DNA from 4 places in the Pseudomonas yamanorum genome. Region 2 is predicted to be linked to each of the others. Evidence: riboswitches for the same ligand, from Rfam matches in the RefSeq annotation. Region 2 holds a riboswitch; each other region holds the start of a gene.

Region 1 (5,282 bases), 2.3 Mb from region 2:
GGGTATTGCCGGTGCGCTGCTGGCGATTTATCACTGGCCGGCATCACCTCGCGCCCTGACCTGGGGCTTGCCGAGTGCGGTGCTGGTGGTGGCCTGTATCTCGATGGAACGCTATTTCGAGCGCAGCCGCCTGCTCAAGGTGATGGGGGATTGTTCTTATTCGGTCTATCTGATGCACGTGCTGGTGTTGTCCGCCGGCGGTTTTGTCGCCCAGCGTTATGGGGTCAATGCCTACGTGATGCTCGGCGTGTGCGTGGTGTTGATCGCCCTTGGGTCGTTGGCCAGCTATCACTGGTTGGAAAAGGGCAGTTATCGTCGGCTCAAAGGCTGGTTCGATGGCGACGAACGGTTGGTTCTTTTCCGACAAAAATACTAGGACTTTGTACCTCGGTAATAATTTGGCGTAAACTGCCGGCAAGCCTGCGAGGAGTTTCCATGACCGCTATTACCATTACCGACGCCGCCCACGATTACCTGGCTGATCTGCTGTCGAAGCAGAACACCCCGGGCATCGGGATCCGCGTCTTTATCACCCAGCCCGGCACCCAGTACGCAGAGACGTGCATTGCCTACTGCAAGCCGGGAGAAGAAAAACCTGAAGATACGGCGTTGGGGCTGAAAAGCTTCACGGCGTATATCGATGCGTTCAGCGAAGCTTTCCTTGACGATGCGGTGGTTGACTACGCCACTGATCGTATGGGTGGCCAACTGACCATCAAGGCGCCGAACGCCAAGGTGCCGAACGTTAATGCGGATAGCCCGATTAACGAGCGCATCAACTATTACCTGCAGACCGAGATCAATCCCGGGCTGGCCAGCCACGGTGGTCAGGTGAGCCTGATTGATGTGGTGGATGATGGTATTGCTGTGTTGAAGTTTGGTGGCGGTTGCCAGGGCTGTGGCCAGGCGGACGTGACCTTGCGTGAGGGGATTGAGCGTACGCTGCTTGAGCGGGTTCCGGAGCTTAAGGGTGTGCGGGATGTGACTGACCATACGCAGAAAGAAAACGCCTACTACTAAGGGTGTTCGCTGCTGATGTGGAAAAACGGCGCCTCGTGAGCGCCGTTTTTTATTTTGAATCAGCGGGTTGCGTGGTGTTTGTGAGATTTTAGGTTGGGGGTTTGTGTACATATCCGTTGCTGCGGTAACGGCCACTTAGGGTTCCGCTCTTACAGCGGGTCACTTTTGGCAAACGCCCCAAAAGTAACCAAAAGGTCTTTGCCCCACCACTCGGTGCCTCGCTTAGGCTCGGCATGCCCGCACTCCGGCACGATTCCGCGGGTCGCCGCGACGGGCCATCCATGGCCCGGCGCGGCTAAATCGGCATCCCTGCCGATTTACCCGCTCCACCGTGCCTACTTGCGGCCATCGTGGTTAACGGGGCCCGCAGATCAAAATCAAAAGCAGATCAAAAGCACGCAGCTTCGCTGGCGCTCGACAGCTGCTACGGGCGGGGTGGCGCTGCTTTTCTGTGGGAGCTGGCTTGCCTGCGATGCAGACAACTCGGTGCATCAGGTACACCCAGTTGATGCTATCGCAGGCAAGCCAGCTCCCACATTTGACCGTGCCCGCTTTAGCTTTTGATTTTGCTCTTCAACACTCAAGCCGGCCGGTAGGCCGCTGTGCCCTTGATCTGCTTTTGATCTTGATCTTAGGCGCCCCGTTAAACCACGCTGGCCGAACGCAGGCTTTGGAGCGTGGGTAACCCGGCAGGACGCCGGGTTAGCCGTCCTGGGCCAAGGATGGCCCATGACGGCGGCCCACGGTCCAAAGCCGGAGTGAGGGCACACCGAGCCTAGGCGAGGTGCCGAGTGGTGGGGCAAGAGCGTTTTGCTTACTTTTGCGCTGTTCAAAAGTGAGCCGCTGTAAGAGCGGAACCCTAGGTGGCCGTTACCTAAATAACGGATATGTACACCATCACCACCCCCCTCAGGGCCGATACAGATGCGCATGCCCCGCGCGATACAACGACGACTCACCAAAACCGTCACTGGCCAAAACCCGACCCACGACAATCAACGCCGTACGCCGAAACCCCTTGGCCGCCACCTTCCCGGCAATATCCGCCAGCGTACCAATGGCCCAATCCTGATCCGGCCAGGTCGCCCGATGCACCACGGCAATCGGACAATCCTCCCCATAGTGAGGCACCAACTCAGCCACGATCCTCTCCAGATGATTCACCCCCAGATGAATCGCCATGGTCGTCCCATGCTGCGCCAAACTACTGAACGCCTCACCCTCAGGCATCGCCGTCTTATCCGCATACCGCGTCAAAATCACACTCTGCGCAATGTCCGGCAACGTCAGCTCAGCCTCCAACAACGCCGCACACGCCGCCACTGCCGTAACCCCAGGAATGATCTGAAACCCAATCCCCAGCTCCCGCAACAGCCGAATCTGCTCCCCAATCGCCCCGTACAAACTCGGATCCCCGGAATGCACCCGCGCCACATCCTGGCCTTTCTCATGGGCCGTCTTGATCAGCCCAATGATCTGCTCCAGATGCAGCTCCGCACTGTTAACCACCAGCTCCGCCTGATGCCCCTCAAGCACCGCCGCCGGCACCAGCGAACCGGCATAGATAATCACCGGGCAACTGCGAATCAGCCGCTGCCCCTTGACGGTGATCAGTTCCGGGTCACCTGGACCGGCGCCGATGAAAAAGACAGTCATGGATTCATTCCTGTGAAAAAAAGCACGCGAGCAGCCCTCCAGATGAAGATTGCTCATGATCAAAGCTGACGATTATCGGGAATTCAGCCGGCGCAAGCCAATGCAAAGGTGGCCTGGGCGGTTTTTTTGCGGGTGACCAGCAGGGTAGCAGGGCCTTGGGACAGGTGTTCTGCGAGGGCCAGGGCGGCACTTTCCGCGATGCCGTAGCAGCCGGTATAAGCAAAAACCGTCTCAGACTTATGGCTCAATCGATCTTCATAAGACGCCAATTGCGCCGCACTGAAAAACACCAACGGCAACTCCAGAACCTGAGCCAGCGCCAGCAACCCCGGCTCATCCTGTTTGCGATCAAGACTGGCCAACGCAGTGATGCGCTGACGTTCAATGCCACCCTCGGCGAGGGCGGCATTGAACAGCTCAAGCAGGGCGTCGACAGAACAACCCCGCTGGCAACCCAGGCCCACCGCCAGGATCATGCCGAATACTGACCATCACGGTTACGGCGAAACAGCCACGCACTGATCAAGCCCAGCGCCAGCCAGAAGGCAATGTTGGTCAACTGCGAGGCAACCTTGAACTGAGCTTCCAGGGCTTCCGGTGCCAGCATCGAGTGGACCTCCGGCTGTGGCGCACCAATCACATGCGGGACCGTCAGGATCGCCACGCCCAGGACTTTCAGCAACCAGTTGCGACCGAACACGATCAGCGCGATACCGGCAGCGGTGGAGCCGGCAGTGCCGATCCACCAGATCTGCCGTTGTGCCAAGTCTGCGGCAGCCGTGCCCGGCAATTCAGGCGGCAAACCCAGGGTTGGCGCCAACACAAAGGTGGCGTAACCGGCCAGACCCCACAGCAGGCCTTGAGCCGTACGGGTCGGTGCACGCAGGGTGTACAGGCCGGCAAGCATCAGGGCAAAGCCCACGGCAACCACCAGGTTACCGCCTGTGGTCGACAGCACGCGCTGCCAGCCATCTTCCGGCTCCCAGGCTTCGGCGTCGTGGCTGTGGGCTGCAGCGCCGGCATGCTCATGCACTTCGGTGGCCACGGGGGCTTTTTCGAAGGTTTCCGCCTGCAGAATCAGTGGGGCAACCCAGAAGCTTTGCAGCAAGGTCAGCAGCAAGGCGGCCAGAAGACCGGTGAAACCTGCGGTTTGGGCAATACGCTTGATCATGTCGGCAGGTCTCAGTGGCACGGGAACGCGGCGCTGTGGCGGGTATCGTGGGCGGCGTTGTGCACCGCTTCGATGTGCGAGAAACCGGCGAAATACACCAGGCACGCGCCGAGGATCGACGCGCCGATAGCGGCGGTCAGGCGTTGGCTCAGGGTGGCGGTGGTGCTGGCGGTAGAGGCGGTGCTGCTGATGATCGACATGGCGCGTCCCTTCAGGGTTCAGGGTGCACGAGCGCATGAAAACCCCGCGAGCCAGGCACGCAGGGTTCTGAACAGCGCCCGCCCACCGCGGGTTTGTTATCTGATTTTTTCGGGCCGGTCTCCGGGCTTGCGAGGGGCCTGGGCCTTGAAAGCATCACCTTCCCATGCCCTGGAGGCACAGTGGATTTGACGCTTCACTCGCTTACCGTTGCGGGGGCAGCACCGGACTCGTCACGCCCTTGAGTAAAGGAACATGACTCACCGGTTTCCCGTTTCACCCTGTGAAGGGCACCCGAAACAAGATGTGTAGGAGAGCATGGGCGGGCGATGGACGTCAAATCGCCGCGTTAACTCCAGCGTTTGAACAACACACTGGCATTCACGCCACCAAATCCGAATCCATTGGATATCGCGTATTCAATCGGCAGCGGCCGGGCTTGACCTCGGACCATATCCAGCCCTTCGGCAGCGGGGTCCGGGTTGTCCAGGTTGAGGGTCGCCGGGGCAATCTGATCGCGCAGGGCGAGCACAGTGAAGATCGCCTCGATCCCGCCCGCTGCGCCCAACAGATGGCCGGTCGCCGACTTGGTGGCGCTGATCGCGACGCTGGCATTTGCACCGAACAGCGTATTGATCGCCGCCAGTTCGCCGTTGTCACCTACGGGTGTCGACGTGGCATGGGCGTTCAAATGCTGGATCTGTGCGGCGCTGATCCCCGCTTGCGCAATCGCCAATTCCATCGCCCGGCGCGCACCGGAGCCATCTTCCGGCCCTGAAGTCATGTGATAGGCGTCGGCGCTGGTACCGTAGCCCACCAGCTCGGCGATAGGCGTGGCCCCGCGAGCCAGTGCATGCTCCAGCTCCTCGATCACCAATATCCCGGCACCTTCGCCCATCACAAATCCATCTCGGCCTTGATCAAATGGGCGGGAAGCCAATGCCGGCGTGTCGTTGTAATCGCTGGACAGTGCACGTGCTGCGGCAAAACCGCCGAGGCTGACCCGGTGGATGCAGGCTTCGGCGCCGCCACACACGGCGATATCGATTTCCCCTGCGCGGATCATCCGAGCGGCATCACCAATCGCCTGTACGCCGGCGGCGCAAGCGGTGACGGGGGAGCCGAGCGGGCCTTTCAGTTGGTGCTGGATCGACACATGCCCGGCTGCCATGTTGCCGAGGAATGACGGGATCGTGAACGGCGACAGGCGGCGTGGCCCTTTGCTGTCAGCCGTACG
Region 2 (5,282 bases):
TGCGCTTCGAGCAGATGGGTGAGCCGGCAGTTTACTTGCCGTTGGCGGAGCTGCTGGACCGTGGTATCGAGATCCTCGACAACCTTGAACAATACGAACTGGTGTGCCTGGATGATTTGCAGGCGGTAGCGGGGCGGGCGGATTGGGAGGAGGCGCTGTTCCATCTGTTCAACCGTTTGCGGGACAGTGGTCGGCGCTTGTTGATTGCTGCATCCACCTCGCCACGTGAGCTGCCGGTGAAGCTGGCTGACTTGAAGTCGCGGCTGACCCTGGCGCTGATTTTCCAGATGCGCCCGTTGTCCGACGAAGACAAATTGCGTGCCCTGCAACTGCGTGCTTCCCGCCGTGGATTGCACCTGACGGATGAAGTCGGGCATTTTATCCTCACCCGTGGTACCCGCAGCATGAGTGCACTGTTCGACTTGCTCGAACAGCTCGATCAGGCCTCCTTGCAGGCTCAGCGCAAGCTGACCATCCCCTTCCTGAAGGAAACACTCGGCTGGTAGCCAGCCCTTTAAAATCGCGGCTTTCGGCAAATTACAGGCGCCAGAAAACCTGCGTTTGTGCCGTTTTGGCCACGCAAATGGGGTCTATAGGGTGTTAAGGGCTTAGATGTCATAGTTCAAACAAGAAGTCACATAGATCACGATTGAATTTGCAAATCGATGTGATAGAAGGCATAGTCTCGGCTTCTTTACACATCAGCCACGGTCGTGCCCATGCTAAATCGCTTCGCACCCCTCGTGCCTCTCGCACTCGTTACCCTGTTGTTTGGTTGCGCCACCCACACTCAAAACGTGGCTGAGCAGCAAAAACCAGTACAGCAGTCCCAGGCAAAATTCGTTGCGTCGCAGTCTTCCACTGTTTATCAGGAAGAGATCGCAACTGAAAAAGAACTCGCCGACTTCGCCGGCGCCAAGCCTTACCAGCTTCCAGTTCTTGCCGACAGCATTCTCGAACGCGGCATGTCCCTGATCGGTACCCGTTACCGTTTCGGCGGTACCTCTGAAGCCGGTTTCGACTGCAGCGGCTTCATCGGCTACCTGTTCCGCGAGGAAGCCGGCATGAATCTGCCGCGCTCCACCCGCGAAATGATCAACGTGGATGCACCGTTGGTCGCACGAAACAACCTCAAGCCCGGTGATCTGCTTTTCTTTAGTACGGCTGGCCGTGGTCGCGTCAGTCACGCCGGTATCTACCTGGGCGATAACCAGTTTATCCACTCCAGCAGCCGCCGCAGCGGTGGTGTGCGAGTCGACAACCTGGGTGACAGCTACTGGAGCAAAACCTTCATCGAAGCCAAGCGCGCCCTGGCGATGGCCCCGACTACAGTTACCGCTAGCAAGTAAAGTTAAAGTGATACTTGAAGTTTGACGTGTAAGCGCTAGAATCCCTGGACATTGTTGTAAATTGATCGCGCGAGCTTTGCTTGCGCGTTCTGTTTTTCAACGTTCGGCAGCGAAAGCCGCATCCAGATCAGGATTGTTCTGCCCATGTCGACCTCGGCCCGCCTAATTCTTCTCGTTTGCGCCGCGCTGCTCAGCGCCTGCGCAAGCCGTCCTCCGCCTGCTCCCGTGGCCGTCAAGCCCAAGCCGGTGTTCAACACCTACGCCACCCAAAGTTTCTCGCCTGCGGCCGAAGACGTGCTTTTTCGTGCGCTGGGCCTGGTCGGCACGCCTTATCGTTGGGGCGGCAACACGCCGGACTCGGGGTTTGATTGCAGTGGCTTGATCGGCTTCGTCTACCGTGACGCGGCGGGCATCTCTCTGCCGCGCACTACCCGCGAGCTGATCGTGATGCGCGCTCAGGACGTGAGCGAAAACAACCTGCAGACCGGCGACCTGATTTTCTTCGCCACCGGTGGCGGCTCGCAGGTCAGCCACGCCGGGATCTACGTAGGTGAGGGGCGCTTTGTGCATGCGCCGCAAACCGGCGGTACGGTGAAGCTGGACACGCTGTCCAAGGCTTATTGGCAGAATGCCTACCTGAGCGCCAAGCGTGTGTTGCCGGCGGAGCATCTGGCACGAAACCCCTAGGAAAACACGAAACCAAATGTGGGAGCGGGCTTGCTCGCGAATGCGGTGGATCAGCCGACAACCAGGTGACTGACACACTGCATTCGCGAGCAAGCCCGCTCCCACATTTGTTTTGCGGTGTTTGCGAAGTTGGCTATTTAGCCGCCGACACCCGCCATACCTTGTTCCCCACATCATCCGCCACCAGCAAATCCCCCTGCTTGTCGATCACCACGCCGACCGGACGGCCCATGGCTTTCTCGTCGCTGTTGAGGAAGCCGGTCAGCACATCCACCGGCTGGCCTTTTGGCTTGCCGGCCTCAAACGGCACGAAGATCACCTTGTAGCCACTGTGGGGCTTGCGGTTCCACGAACCATGTTGGCCGATAAACGCGCCATGGCTGAACTGCGCCGGTAACTTGCTGCCCTCGGCAAAGGTCAGTCCCAAGGAAGCTGTGTGCGGACCCACCGCGTAGTCCGGTGCAATCGCCTTGGCCACCAGCTCCGGGTTCTGCGGATTCACGCGCACATCCACGTGCTGCCCGTAGTAGCTGAAGGGCCAGCCGTAGAAGGCGCCATCCTTGACCGAGGTGATGTAGTCCGGGACCAGGTCGCTGCCGATTTCATCGCGCTCGTTGACTGCGGTCCATAGCTTGCCGCTCTGCGGTTCCCAAGCCATGCCGTTGGGGTTGCGCAGGCCGGAGGCGAAGATGCGGTGCTGGCCGGTAGCACGGTCCACTTCCCAGATCGCGGCCCGGCCTTTTTCGGCTTCCAGGCCGTTTTCCGCGACGTTGCTGTTGGAGCCCACGCTGACGTACAGCTTGCTGCCGTCCTGGCTGGCGACCACGTTCTTGGTCCAGTGATGGTTGATGCTGCCGCCCGGCAAGTCGGTCACCGTGGTGCCGGCTCCCTTGATCGAGGTTTCGCCTGGCTGATAGGGGAAACGCAGCAACTTGTCCGAATCGGCGACATACAGGTCGTTGCCCACCAGTGTCATGCCGAACGGCGAGTTCAGGTTCTCCAGGAACACCGTGCGGGTTTCGGCTACGCCGTCGTGGTCGGCGTCCCGCAGCAGGGTGATGCGGTTCGGGCTCGGCACGCCGGCCCCGGCACGGCCCATGACTTTCTCCATCACCCAACCACGAATGCCCTTGGCATCATCCGGCTTGGGCGGTGCGTTGGTTTCCGCCACCAGTACATCGCCATTGGGCAGTACGTACAGCCAGCGCGGGTGATCCAGGCCTTCAGCAAACGCTGCCACTTGGGTGCCTGCCGCCGGGGTAGGCTTGGCGCCTTCGGGCCAGCCGATGGCCGGGGCGATGTTCACCGTGGGGATCAGGGTTTTATTCGGTTCCGGCAGTTTGGGCGAGGGCCCGGTGCCGTCGGACACTTGCAGGGTAGAGCTTTCGCCGCAGGCGGCGAGGGTGCCGGCGAGCATGATCAGTAGGGCAAGTCGGGTCTTGTGCATGGTTTTCTCCTTAATACCTGTAGTGGTAGAGGAGCGCAGCGGCCCGATGGTTCACGCGCATGTCCGGCTTTAATTGACGCTCCCCCCCCAACCCACTAACCTTCGCGGCTTGTTTCAGGTGCTCTGTGGCGTACGCGCCGACTGAGTGAAACAGGGAAGCCGGTGAGTGAGCGCATTTTTCTACAGTGCCGCCACGATCCCGGCGCTGCCCCCGCAACGGTAAATGAGTCAAGACGGTGCCTTAAGCCACTGTATCGCCCGCGATATGGGAAGGCGCACCCTCGGCATCCGATGCCACTCATGAGCCCGGAGACCGGCCTGATCCATCCAACAGCATCACGGTGGGCGATGCTTGGCTGTCTGTATGTGTCTTTTTCCTGCCCGCCGTTTTTGTCCAGCCCCAACGGAGAGCTGCCATGACTGAATCCCCCGATCGTGACGAACGCCACCTGGCGCGCATGCTGCGCAAAAAAGCCGTGATTGACGAGCGCATTGCCAATTCACCGAACGAGTGCGGATTGCTGCTGGTGCTCACCGGCAACGGCAAAGGCAAGAGCAGCTCTGCCTTTGGCATGCTCGCGCGAGCAATGGGCCACGGCATGCAGTGCGGCGTGGTGCAGTTCATCAAGGGCCGCAACAGCACCGGCGAAGAACTGTTCTTCCGCCGTTTCCCCGAGCAGGTGCGCTTCCACGTAATGGGCGAAGGTTTTACCTGGGAAACCCAGGACCGTGCGCGCGACATCGTGGCCGCCGAAGCCGCCTGGGCGGTCTCCCGAGAAATGCTGCAGAACCCGGCCATCGGCCTGGTGGTGCTGGACGAGCTGAACATCGCCCTCAAGCACGGCTACCTCGACCTGGACCAGGTACTCAGCGACCTGCAGGCCCGCCCGCCGATGCAACACGTGCTGGTCACCGGCCGTGGCGCCAAACCCGAATTGATCGAAATGGCCGACACCGTGACGGAAATGGGCATGCTCAAGCACGCCTTCCAGGCCGGTATCAAGGCGCAGAAAGGCATCGAACTTTGAATCAGCCCCGTCACTGTCCTGCTGTCCTGATCGCCGCACCGGCGTCCGGCCAGGGCAAAACCACCGTCACCGCCGCGCTCGCCCGTTTGCACCGCAACCTGGGGCGTAAGGTGCGGGTGTTCAAATGCGGCCCGGACTTTCTGGACCCGATGATCCACGAGCGCGCCAGTGGTGCGCCGGTCTATCAATTGGACATGTGGATGGTGGGCGAGCAGGAAAGTCGCCGGTTGCTGTGGGAAGCGGCGGGCGAAGCCGATCTGATCCTGATCGAGGGCGTGATGGGCCTGTTCGACGGCACGCCCTCCAGCGCCGACCTGGCGCGGCACTTTGGTGTGCCGGTACTGGCGGTGATCGACGGCACGGCCATGGCCCAGACCTTCGGCGCCCTGGCATTGGGCCTGGCGCGTTACCAGCCGGACCTGCCGTTTGCCGGTGTGCTGGCCAACCGTGTCGGCACGCTGCGCCATGCGCAACTGCTTGAAGGCAGCCTCACCGAAGGCCTGCGCTGGTACGGGGCACTGTCCCGGGAAACCGGCATCGAGTTGCCCAGCCGCCACCTCGGCCTGGTGCAGGCCAGTGAACTGAACGACCTCGACTTGCGCCTCGACGCCGCCGCCCAAGCCTTGGGCAGCAGCTGTGAGGTAGCGCTGCCACCGCCGGTGGAGTTCGCCGCACCCGAGATGATCGAGGCTGAGCCGTTACTGGCCGGCGTACGCATCGCCGTGGCCCGTGACGAAGCCTTCGCCTTTACCTATGGCGCCAGCCTCGACC
Region 3 (5,282 bases), 1.1 Mb from region 2:
ACCAGGCGAAAGCCACGCACCGGCGAGGTGACTTGCACTTGCTCCAGGCGGCCACGGGCCAGTTCGAACAGCATTGCTGCGTCACGCTCGGCGCTGAGCAGGCCGACCTTGATCACGCTGTCGGGTTCTGCGGCGTGCTCCAGGTGCAGGTCAAAACGCTGCACGCCACTGTCGCGGCCACACAGGAACGCCGATAAATCGCCGGTCAAACGGCGCAAGGGAAACAGCAAAGCCTGGTGGGACAGCACATCAAAATTCAGCTCGATGCGCACATCGAACTGGTCCGGCGGTTGGTAGAACGCCAGGGCCAGGGGCCGTTGCCCGCACAGTGCATCGAGGTGCTTGAGTAGCGCCGCGTCGAAACGCCGGGCCAGGGTATGCCGGGGCAATGCCTGCACCTGGGCCAGGGTGCGCAAGCCCATACGCGACAACGCGGTGGCGGCGTGTGGGTCGAGGCCGGCGCGGTCGATGGGGATCGGCGCCAGGGCTTGTTGCAGGCCTTGCTCATCGGCCACGGCCAGGCCGTCGTAGGCATTCGCCAGAATCCGCGCCGCCGCCGGGTTCGGCGCGGCGACGATGCGATGACGAAACCCCAGGTCAGTCAGTTCCTTGCGCAAGCGCGCTTCGAGCAACGGCCAGGGCCCGAACAGGCCCAGGCTCGACTCGATCTCGAACAACAACGCCCGTGGGTAATACACGCTGACCTGGGAGCTGAAACGGTAGGCCCAGGCCGCAAGAAATTGCTGCCAGTATTCGATCTGTGCCGGGTCGTATTCGGCGCAGGCAAAAGCCTTGGTCAAGGCATGGGCCGCCGTCAGGGATTGGCCGGGGCGCAGGCCGAGCTTGCGCGCGGCCTCATTGACGGTTTGCAGCACCCGTCGTTGCGGCGTGCCGGCCAACAGGGCCAATGGCTGATCCGGTTCGGGGCGCAGACGCAGCACCCCGTCCAGCGCCAATTGCGGGAAGACAATACACACCCAGCGCATGCCAACCTCAGTGCCCAAGCGCAATGGGCGCGGGATGGGCCAGGCCGCCCCGGCACTTGAGCACACGCACTTGCGCCGGGCTCGCCTCTACCGCGAGGCGCAAGGCGGCCGGTGACGGGTTGATGGCCTCGTTCAAGGAGCGCCAGGCAAAGGCCAGGGTCTGGCCGGTTTCCGCCGCCACCTGCAAGCGGCGCAAGGCCCGGTCATCGGCCTTTCGCGGCCAGCACAGCACCGCGCCACAACTGCCGGAACGCAGGCATTGCTCCACGGCCCACAAGGCATCGCGTTCATCGGCCTGGATCACGGAAAGCTGGCGCACATCCACCCCGGCGTTTTGCCAGGCGTGGGGGTACGGCGTGTAAGGCGGCGCCACCAGCACGATGCGCTCGCCGGCCGCCGACAACCGCGCCAGGGTCGGCCACACCAGTTGCAACTCGCCCACGCCCTCCTTCGCCATCAGGATTTCACTCAACGCCGCTTCCGGCCAGCCACCGCTGGGCAGCACTGCATCCAGAGCCGCAAGCCCGGTGGGATGGACGCTGGCGGGCGGCGCGGCAGGCCGGCCTTTCCAGACCCGGCCGCCATTGAACAGCGAGTCCAGTGCAACGACGGCGCCCATCAGCCTTGCCTCACCAAACCGCAGAACACCCCTTCGATGGCCAGGTCCTGATCGGGCCGCACCACGATGGGTTGATAAGCGGGGTTGCGCGGCAGCAAGCGCACGCGCTCGCCGACGTGTTCGAAACGCTTGATGGTGACCTCACCGTCCAGGCGCGCCACCACAATCTGCCCGTTCAAGGCCTCGGCACTGCGGCGTACGCCCACCAGGTCGCCATCGAGGATGCCGTCTTCGATCATCGAATCGCCCTGTACCCGCAGCAGGTAGTCCGGGGTTTTCGCGAACATGGAGGGATCAAGCAGCAGACGGTTATGCACTTCAGCGTCGGCGCCAATGGGCAAGCCGGCGGCCACCCGGCCGAGTACCGGGATGTCCAGCAGCTCCGGCCGCGCCGGCTGATTGAGCAGGCGAATGCCGCGCGCCTGGTTGGGGTTGACCTCGATAAAGCCGCCCTCGGTCAGCGCCAGCACATGCTTGCGCGCCACGCTGCGGGAGGCAAAGCCGAACGCCTCGGCGATCTCGGCGAGGCTGGGAGACTGGCCTTGCTGCGCGATTCGGTCGCGGATAAAGGTCAGGATGGCGGTACGGCGGGGCGTTAGATTCGTCATGGAGTACATTTGTACTCCTGTGGGAATTTTCTGGCAATATCCGTCAGTCGCTTCCCATGCAGCCACCGGAAAAGTCCCCGCCAAGTTGACGAACGGTCTTTCGAATGTTCAGATGCCGGCCTGTTTCAGGTGCCCCCTGCCGCCGTGCTTGGGGTGAAACGGGAAACCGGTGCCGCTCTTTTTTTGAGCCAGTCCGGTGCTGCCCCCGCAACGGTAGACGCGTGACCCCTTCGACACACCACTGTGGCCAGCGCGCCATGGGAAGGTGAAGGTGTCCATACGCGTGAGCCCGGAGACCGGCCTGGAATTCTGTTTGGCAAAATCCTGCGGTGGGCGGGCATGGGCCGGTATTGGCGTGTGCTCGGTGCCTACTCGTGCGTGCTTTTCGCGAAAGATACTTTTCCGAGAAGACTATGATTCGACCTTTCAAGACTCCTGTGCCCGGCCTGTTGTTCGGCTGCCTGTTCAGCCCCCTGCTGCTGGCCGACGACAACACCCTGGAACTCAAGCAACTTAACGTTTCCGCACCGTCGGTGGAATCCACCACCGTGGCCGAGATGGCCCAGTACGGCAGCAAGGTTGAGATCGTCACCCGCGAACAGATTGAACGCGCCGGCCCCGCCGCCGATGTGTCGCGCGTGATGCAGATGTTCATCCCCGGCCTGTACGTGGCACCCAAGAATGGCCCGTTCGACTACGGCACTTATTCACTGCTGGGCGGGCGCAACGACGACACGCTGATCCTGCTGGACGGCGTGCGCCTGAACAACCGCCTGTACGGCGGCCTGTATCTGGACACCCTGCCCGCCAACGCCATCGAGCGCATCGAAGTGCTCAAGGGTGGCCAGAGCCTGCTGTTCGGCACCCAGGCGGTGTCGGGGGTGATCAACATCGTCACCCGCAGCCCGCAAACCCGCGAGGCGTCCGGCGAGGTGAACCTGGGTGCCGACACCTTCGGCGGCACCACCGGCGATGCCCGGGTCGAGAAGATTTTCAATAACGGGTTTGGCGACCTCGGCTTGCTGGCCTACGTCAGCCGCAACGTCTCCGAGGGCTACCAACCGTTTCGCAACCGCGACATGAAAAACGTCACCGACAAGAAGCGCTCCTACGAAGTCACCACCTTCGGCACCAAGGCGATCCAGTCGTTTGGCGATGACACGCGCCTGGAACTGTTTTACCAATACGCCGACGCCAACCTGGATTTCGCCCGCCCGGTGGACAACCACAAGACCACCAACGACCGCGTGCAGCAAATCGCCACGGCGACCTTCGAGCAAAGCATCAACGAGCGCCTGAGCTACTTCGTCAAAGGGCATATCAACGATTGGGACACGCGCTACACCCGCCTCAACAATGTCGAAGGCGGCGGCACCAAGGTCATCAACCACAACGACTACTGGGGCTTCACCGACTGGGGCGTGCAGGCCGAAGGCAAGGCCGTGTTGCCCGGCGAGCATGTGCTGGTATTCGGTTCCGATAACCAGTGGTTCAAGGGCCAGGATGATGTATTGATCATCGACGACAACAAGGCCCAGGCCCACGCGCTGTACACCCAACTGCGCCCGAATATCGAAGCCCTGCCGAACTGGCACCCGAGCATCGGCGTACGCCACGAAGCCATGAGCGGCGGTGACAGCGCCACCGTCGGCATGCTCACTTCGCTTTATGACCTCAACGACAACTGGGCCCTGCGCGGCCAATACGGCACCGCCTACAAACTGCCGAATGCCGAGCAACTGTTCGTCAACGAAGACGATGAGAAAGGCAACCGCAACCTCAAGCCGGAGAAGAGCCGCAACGCCGAGCTGGGCATCGACTACAAGGGCAGCCTGCTGGCGCGGGACTTCAGCGCCAGCGTGACGCTGTTCAAGCGCAAGATCACCGACCTGATCACCCAGGACGATATCCAGTGGATCAACGGCCAGGGGCAGATCCAGATGCGCGGTTTCGAGGCCGACGCCAAGCTGCAACTTAACGAGCAATGGAGCGTGCAGGCCGACATGACCCGCAACCTCACCGAGTCCCGCGCGGGTGTCACCCTCAATGATATTCCTGGCTTCTTCGCCCGCTCGCGGGTCGGCTATGAATCGGTGGACCGCCTGTGGGGCGTCGGTACTGCGGTGCGTTACATCGGCGATATTGTCAGCTCGAAAAAGGTCGAGTACGGCAACTACACCGTGGTCGACGCCGACGCCTATCGCTACCTCGATAACGCCCACCAACATCGCGTCAGCCTGCTGGTAGAGAACCTGTTCGATCGCGACTACGTCACCAGCCGCGCCAGCAACGTCGACAACCTCGGGCGGCCGTTCACCTCCGAAGTACGCTACACGTATCGCTTCTGATGAGTACGCCCGTGGAAACTCATCCGGACTGGTCCCATGTGCCTGACCACACCCGTCACGTGTTCCTGTGCACCGGCCCGCGCTGCACCCAGCGTGGCGCGCTGCAATTATGGAAAACCCTGCGCCGCCACCTGCTGGCACACGACCGCATCGAAAAGCCTGGCGGCGTGCTGTTGACCCGCACCCACTGCCAGTTCCCGTGCAACCTGGGCCCGATTGTGACGGTGTACCCGGACACGTGCTGGTACGGCGTGCACAGCAACGCAGACGTGCAACGGCTGGTGGAAGTGCACCTGGTGGGCGGCGAAGTCGTCGAGGATTTGCTGATCAAGGAGCGCCCATGAAAGCGTCGTGGTTGCTGTTGGGCGCCCTGCTCTGCCCATCGTTGGCCCTGGCGGACCGTTATCGCAACTGCAACCAGGACTGGACGGCCACCCACTCACCGCCCTCGCGCATCGTGGCCCTCAACCAGCATGCGGCCGACCTGTTATTGGCGCTGGATGTCGGTTCGGCATTGGTGGGCGTGGCGTATCTGGATGACAACGGTGTGGCCCACCGACACGGCGAGTATTTCGGCGTGCCGGTGATTGCGCCCAAGTACCCGTCCAGCGAAGTGCTCTATGCGCAGAAACCGGATCTGGTGGTCGGTGGGTTCGCCACTGCCTTTGGCACTGGCGTCACTTCCCGCACAGGATTGGCCGGCAACGGGGTTGGGTCATAT
Region 4 (5,282 bases), 2.3 Mb from region 2:
CGCGGCTGCCAGGGCAAACACGATGAACCGGTCCATCTTGCGTTGTTCCTTGGCCGGGATGACAGTGTCGGGGTCAAAGCCGGCTTCAGGGTCCTGGGTGCGGTCGAGCACTTGGCCGCCGATGCTGATTGCCAGGTCGCCGACCAATGCCTCGGGTAGCCTGCGAATCCCGGATTCACCGGCCAGCAGGCGTTTCCAGGTCTGTTCCACGCCGGTTGCCAGCGGGGTCACTGCACCCATGCCGGTCACAACAATTCGCTTACTCATGATCGCTTAGCTCCGCAAATTTCAGGTTGGTAGCATTGCATAGACGAAGCTATCATTATGAAAGTAACATTCGATAGCTTAAATTTCCGGGGCCGCCCCATAGAGGAACTGCAATGCAACGTAAGTCGCTGGTGAATGCCGAATGCCCGGTAGCCCGTGGAGTGGAACGGGTAGGCGAGTGGTGGAGCATCCTGATCATGCGCGACGCGCTGCAAGGTTTGCGGCGCTTTGACGAGTTTTCACAGAGCCTGGGAATCGCTCCGAACATGCTGACTCGCCGGCTCAACAGCCTGGTGGACGCGGGGCTGTTGGAGCGCCGGCAATACAGCGAGCGGCCGCCACGTTTCGAGTACGTGCCGACGCCGGTCGGCGAGGATTTCCGGGTGGTGATTATGGCGTTCGTCGGTTGGGGCAACCGCCATTTCGCCAACGAAGGCGAAAGCCTGCAATTGGTTGACCGGGAAACCCGGCGCCCGGTGGAAGTGGCGGTGGTGGACGCCGACGGTGTGCGCGTGTCCGTCGAGCAATGCAGCGTTCAAGCCGGGCCTGCTGCCAGCGAGGGCATGCTGGAGCGCCTGGCGCTGCTTCGCGCCAAACGCTCGGACATTGACCCGTCCCCGCGCACTGCGTAGCCTTGCACCTTCGAGGTTCTTCGGCCCAGGCCGAAGCTAAGAAGGGAACGCGGTCAATGCCGCGGCTGCCCCCGCAACTGTAAAGGGTTTATCTGACTGCCACGCCACTGCCTGAACAAGGCGGGAAGGCGCAGCCAGCGCCGGCCTCACCGCCGGCAAGCCCCAAGCCAGGAGACCTGCCTCGCAACCGATTTTCTACTTCAACCGGGCGGGGTGATCCGGTGGCGAATTCTGCTTCTGCGCACCCGCGCAGGGCCACTCGTCCCGTATGCCCGCCCCAAAGGGCATCCGATGAAAACACTGGCCAAACTCCCCGTCACCATCGTTACCGGCTTCCTCGGCTCGGGCAAGACTACCTTGCTGCGCCACATGCTGGATAACGCCCAGGGGCGCCGTATCGCGGTGATCGTCAACGAGTTCGGTGAGCTGGGCATTGACGGTGAAATCCTCAAGCAATGCTCCATCGGCTGCACCGAAGAAGAAGCCAACGGCCGCGTCTACGAATTGGCCAATGGCTGCCTGTGCTGCACGGTCCAGGAAGAGTTCTTCCCGGTGATGCGCGAACTGGTGGCCCGTCGCGGCGACCTCGACCATATCCTCATCGAAACCTCGGGCCTGGCCCTGCCAAAACCCTTGGTCCAGGCGTTCCAGTGGCCGGAAATCCGCAGTGCCTGCACCGTTGACGCCGTGATCACCGTGGTCGACAGCCCGGCCGTGGCCGCCGGCACGTTCGCCGCCTTCCCGGACCAGGTCGACGCCCAGCGCAAGCTCGACCCGAACCTGGACCATGAATCGCCGCTGCACGAGCTGTTCGCCGACCAACTGGCCAGCGCCGACCTGGTGATCCTCAACAAGTCCGACCTGATCAGCCCTGAAGACCTGGCCCGTGTGCGCCTGGAAGTGGCTGAAGAACTGCCGCCGGCGGTCAAAATCATCGAAGCCAGCAGCGGTCGCCTGCCGCTGGACGTGTTGATCGGCCTGGGCGCGGGCTCCGAAGAACATATCGACGGTCGCCACAGCCATCACGATCATCATCACGAAGGTGAAGACGACCACGATCACGACGCCTTCGATTCCATCTCCATCGAACTGCCCCAGGCTGACGAAAGCCTGCTGCTGGACGCCCTGACCCAACTGGTGGTCAAGCACGGCATCCTGCGGGTCAAGGGTTTTGCGGCGATCCCGAACAAACCGATGCGCCTGCTGATCCAGGGCGTGGGCACCCGTTTTGACAAGCACTTCGACCGCGCCTGGCGCGCCGATGAGCCCCGCGCCACGCACTTGGTGCTGATCGGCCAGGAACTGGACGCCGCCTTGCTTGAAGCGCAACTGCGCGCCGCCCTCAGCGTTTAACCCATGCACCTGCTCAGGACCCAGCCCGGCGGTTTCGTTTCGGATGACAACATTGCCGACCTTGGACAGACTCCCGCCGAGCTGGTAATCCTGTGCAGCGGTGATTCCAGCCTGGCGTTGCTGGCCGAAGCGGCCCAGCAGTTGCCCGAGGATTACCCGAGCCTGCGGCTGGCCAACCCGATGCAGGTGCAGAACCATGCCTCGGTCGACCTGTATGTGGATGAGGTACTGCGTCACGCCAAGGTCATCCTGATTTCGCTGCACGGCGGCATCGGTTATTGGCGCTACGGTATCGAGCGCTTGGTGGAATTGGCCGAGCGTGGAGTGCAGCTGATTCTGGTGCCGGGGGATGATCGCCCGGACCCGGAACTCAGCGGTCTCAGCACCGTGGGTGCCGAGGAGCGTGACCGGCTCTGGCACTTCCTGCGCCAGGGTGGCTTGGGTAATGCGCTGGATTTCTATCGCTGCCTGGCTGCGGGCTATCTTGGCCGCGATTACGCCTGGAGCGAGCCGCAAACCCTGCCGCGCACGGCGATTTATCACCCGCGTAAAGCAAATGCCCGTCTCAACGATTGGCAGGCTGACTGGCAAGCTGATTTTCCGGTGGCCGCGGTGCTGTTCTACCGCTCCCATTTGCAGGCGGCCAACACCGGCTTTATCGATGTTTTTTGCCAACGCTTGCAGGCGGCGGGTCTTAACCCGCTGCCGATGGCGGTGGCCAGTTTGAAAGAGCCAGGCTGCCTGACGGTGGTCGAGGACTTGTTGGACGAAGTGCACGCCTCGGTGATTCTGAACACCACCGGCTTTGCCCAATCCAGCCCCGAAGCCCCGCACTTGCGGCCGTTTCGCCGCAATATTCCGGTGATCCAGGCGATTTGCGCCCAGGACAACGAGCCCGGCTGGCAGGCCAGCGAGCAAGGCCTCGGCCCCCGGGACCTGGCGATGCACATCGCGTTGCCGGAACTGGACGGGCGCATCATCAGCCGGCCCATCAGCTTCAAAGACCTGGCCTGGCGCAGCGAGCGCAGCCAGTCGGATGTGGTGTGCTATCGCGCACAGCCGGAGCGCATGGACTTCGTCGCCGAACTGGCACGGCGTTGGGTGGAGCTGGCGCGGGTGCCGAATGGCGAAAAGCGCATCGCGCTGATCCTCGCCAACTACCCGACCCGGGATGGGCGTATCGGCAATGGCGTGGGGCTCGACACCCCAGCCGCCGCGCTGAACATCTTGCGTGCATTAAAGACTGAAGGTTATCCGCTGCCGGACGTGTTGCCGCAAAGCGGTACCGCGCTGATCCAGGAACTGTTGGGCGGTGTCAGCAACGACCTGGACAGCCTCGACCTGCGTCCGTGTCACCAAAGCCTGGCGCTCGACGACTACGAAGCGATGTTCAACCGCTTGCCCGAGTCTAACCGCCAAGCGGTTTTGGCACGCTGGGGCACACCTCATACCGATCCGATGTTCCGCGACGGCCGCATGATGATTGCCGGCCTGCGTTTCGGCCTGACCTTCGTCGGCATCCAGCCGGCCCGGGGTTACCAGGTCGACGCCAGTGCCGTTTATCACGACCCGGACCTGGTGCCGCCCCACGGTTACTTGGCGTTCTACTTCTGGTTGCGCCAGACCTACAGCGCCCACGGCGTGATCCACGTCGGCAAGCACGGCAACCTGGAGTGGCTGCCGGGCAAGGGCGTCGGGCTTTCCGAAAACTGCTGGCCGGACGCATTGCTGGGGCCGCTGCCGAATATCTACCCGTTTATCGTCAACGACCCGGGCGAGGGCGCCCAGGCCAAGCGCCGCACCCAGGCCGTGATCATCGACCATCTGATGCCGCCGCTGACCCGCGCCGAAACCTACGGCCCGTTGCGCGACCTGGAGCTGCTGGCCGACGAGTATTACGAAGCGCAATTGCTCGACCCACGAAGGGCCCGCGAGCTGCAAAAGGACATCCTCAAGCTGGTGCGGGAAACCCGTATCGACCAGGAACTGGCCCTGGACGAGAACCTCGACAGCGACGCCGACGCGGCGATCTGGCTGCCGCGCCTGGACACTTACCTGTGTGACTTGAAGGAGTCGCAGATTCGCGATGGCCTGCACATCTTTGGTGAGTCGCCCGAGGGCCGGTTGCGCATCGACACCTTGCTGGCCTTGCTGCGTATTCCGCGTGGCGATGGGCGCGGGCCGCAATCGAGTCTGCTGCGGGTATTGGCCAAGGCTTTCGAGCTGGGTTTCGATCCGCTGGATTGCGCCTTGGCCGAGCCGTGGACCGGGCGTCGTCCATTGGTGTTGCAGGATATCGACACGCAATTGTGGCGTACCGCCGGCGACACCCGTGAACGCTTGGAGCTGTATGCCGCGCGCCTGATCGAGCAGGCGCTGGAAGGTGCGGTGGAACAGCTTGAAGAGCCCGGCTGGGAAGACGTCAAGTCGGTGATCGAGAGCCTGCGCATCGTCGTCGCGCCCCGCCTGGATGCTTGCGGCCCGGCGGAAATGCGCGGGTTGCTGGATGCATTGAGCGGGCGGTTCGTCCCGGCCGGGCCCAGCGGTGCGCCGAGCCGGGGCCGCCTGGACGTGTTGCCTACCGGTCGCAATTTTTTCTCGGTGGATGTGCGCAACCTGCCCACTACCACCGCTTGGCGCATCGGCTTCCAGTCGGCGAACCTGATTCTTGAGCGTCACCTGCAGGATCATGGCGACCACTTGCGCCAGCTCGGCCTGTCGGTGTGGGGCACTGCCACCATGCGCACCGGCGGCGACGACATTGCCCAGGCCATGGCACTGATGGGCGTGCGCCCGGTATGGGCCACGGGCAGCCAGCGGGTGGATGACTTTGAAATCCTGCCCATCAGTCTGCTGGACCGGCCACGTGTCGATGTGACCTTGCGCGTGTCGGGCTTCTTCCGCGATGCGTTCGCCAACCTGATCCGGCTGTTCGACGCGGCGGTGCAAGCCGTGGCGGCGCTGGACGAGCCCGACGACCTGAACCCACTGGCCGCCAAGGTGCGCAGCGAGCGCGAAGCGTTGCGCCTG

The links. Region 2 has a riboswitch for cobalamin ahead of cobO (cob(I)yrinic acid a,c-diamide adenosyltransferase). Riboswitches for the same ligand answer to the same signal wherever they lie in the genome.
Region 1: another riboswitch for cobalamin. It lies ahead of BLU46_RS30210 (CbtB domain-containing protein); the one in region 2 lies ahead of cobO (cob(I)yrinic acid a,c-diamide adenosyltransferase).
Region 3: another riboswitch for cobalamin. It lies ahead of BLU46_RS02845 (TonB-dependent receptor plug domain-containing protein); the one in region 2 lies ahead of cobO (cob(I)yrinic acid a,c-diamide adenosyltransferase).
Region 4: another riboswitch for cobalamin. It lies ahead of cobW (cobalamin biosynthesis protein CobW); the one in region 2 lies ahead of cobO (cob(I)yrinic acid a,c-diamide adenosyltransferase).

The regions. Positions count from the first base shown of each region.
Region 1 is NZ_LT629793.1:6,489,113-6,494,394, forward strand. Features, by position in the region: gene BLU46_RS30175 (acyltransferase family protein) at 1-376, shown strand, start outside; gene nfuA (Fe-S biogenesis protein NfuA) at 436-1,020, shown strand; gene cobM (precorrin-4 C(11)-methyltransferase) at 1,930-2,676, opposite strand; gene BLU46_RS30200 (cobalamin biosynthesis protein) at 2,760-3,152, opposite strand; gene BLU46_RS30205 (CbtA family protein) at 3,149-3,847, opposite strand; gene BLU46_RS30210 (CbtB domain-containing protein) at 3,859-4,047, opposite strand; cobalamin riboswitch at 4,143-4,358, opposite strand; gene fabF (beta-ketoacyl-ACP synthase II) at 4,395-5,282, opposite strand, start outside.
Region 2 is NZ_LT629793.1:1,707,232-1,712,513, reverse strand. Features, by position in the region: gene hda (DnaA regulatory inactivator Hda) at 1-506, shown strand, start outside; gene BLU46_RS08270 (C40 family peptidase) at 720-1,349, shown strand; gene BLU46_RS08265 (C40 family peptidase) at 1,494-2,036, shown strand; gene BLU46_RS08260 (PQQ-dependent sugar dehydrogenase) at 2,170-3,483, opposite strand; cobalamin riboswitch at 3,583-3,819, shown strand; gene cobO (cob(I)yrinic acid a,c-diamide adenosyltransferase) at 3,900-4,511, shown strand; gene BLU46_RS08250 (cobyrinate a,c-diamide synthase) at 4,508-5,282, shown strand, end outside.
Region 3 is NZ_LT629793.1:584,720-590,001, forward strand. Features, by position in the region: gene BLU46_RS02830 (Y-family DNA polymerase) at 1-986, opposite strand, end outside; gene imuA (translesion DNA synthesis-associated protein ImuA) at 994-1,605, opposite strand; gene lexA (transcriptional repressor LexA) at 1,605-2,222, opposite strand; cobalamin riboswitch at 2,324-2,532, shown strand; gene BLU46_RS02845 (TonB-dependent receptor plug domain-containing protein) at 2,627-4,561, shown strand; gene BLU46_RS02850 ((2Fe-2S) ferredoxin domain-containing protein) at 4,573-4,905, shown strand; gene BLU46_RS02855 (ABC transporter substrate-binding protein) at 4,902-5,282, shown strand, end outside.
Region 4 is NZ_LT629793.1:6,494,509-6,499,790, forward strand. Features, by position in the region: gene fabF (beta-ketoacyl-ACP synthase II) at 1-267, opposite strand, end outside; gene BLU46_RS30220 (winged helix-turn-helix transcriptional regulator) at 381-899, shown strand; cobalamin riboswitch at 896-1,097, shown strand; gene cobW (cobalamin biosynthesis protein CobW) at 1,191-2,252, shown strand; gene cobN (cobaltochelatase subunit CobN) at 2,256-5,282, shown strand, end outside.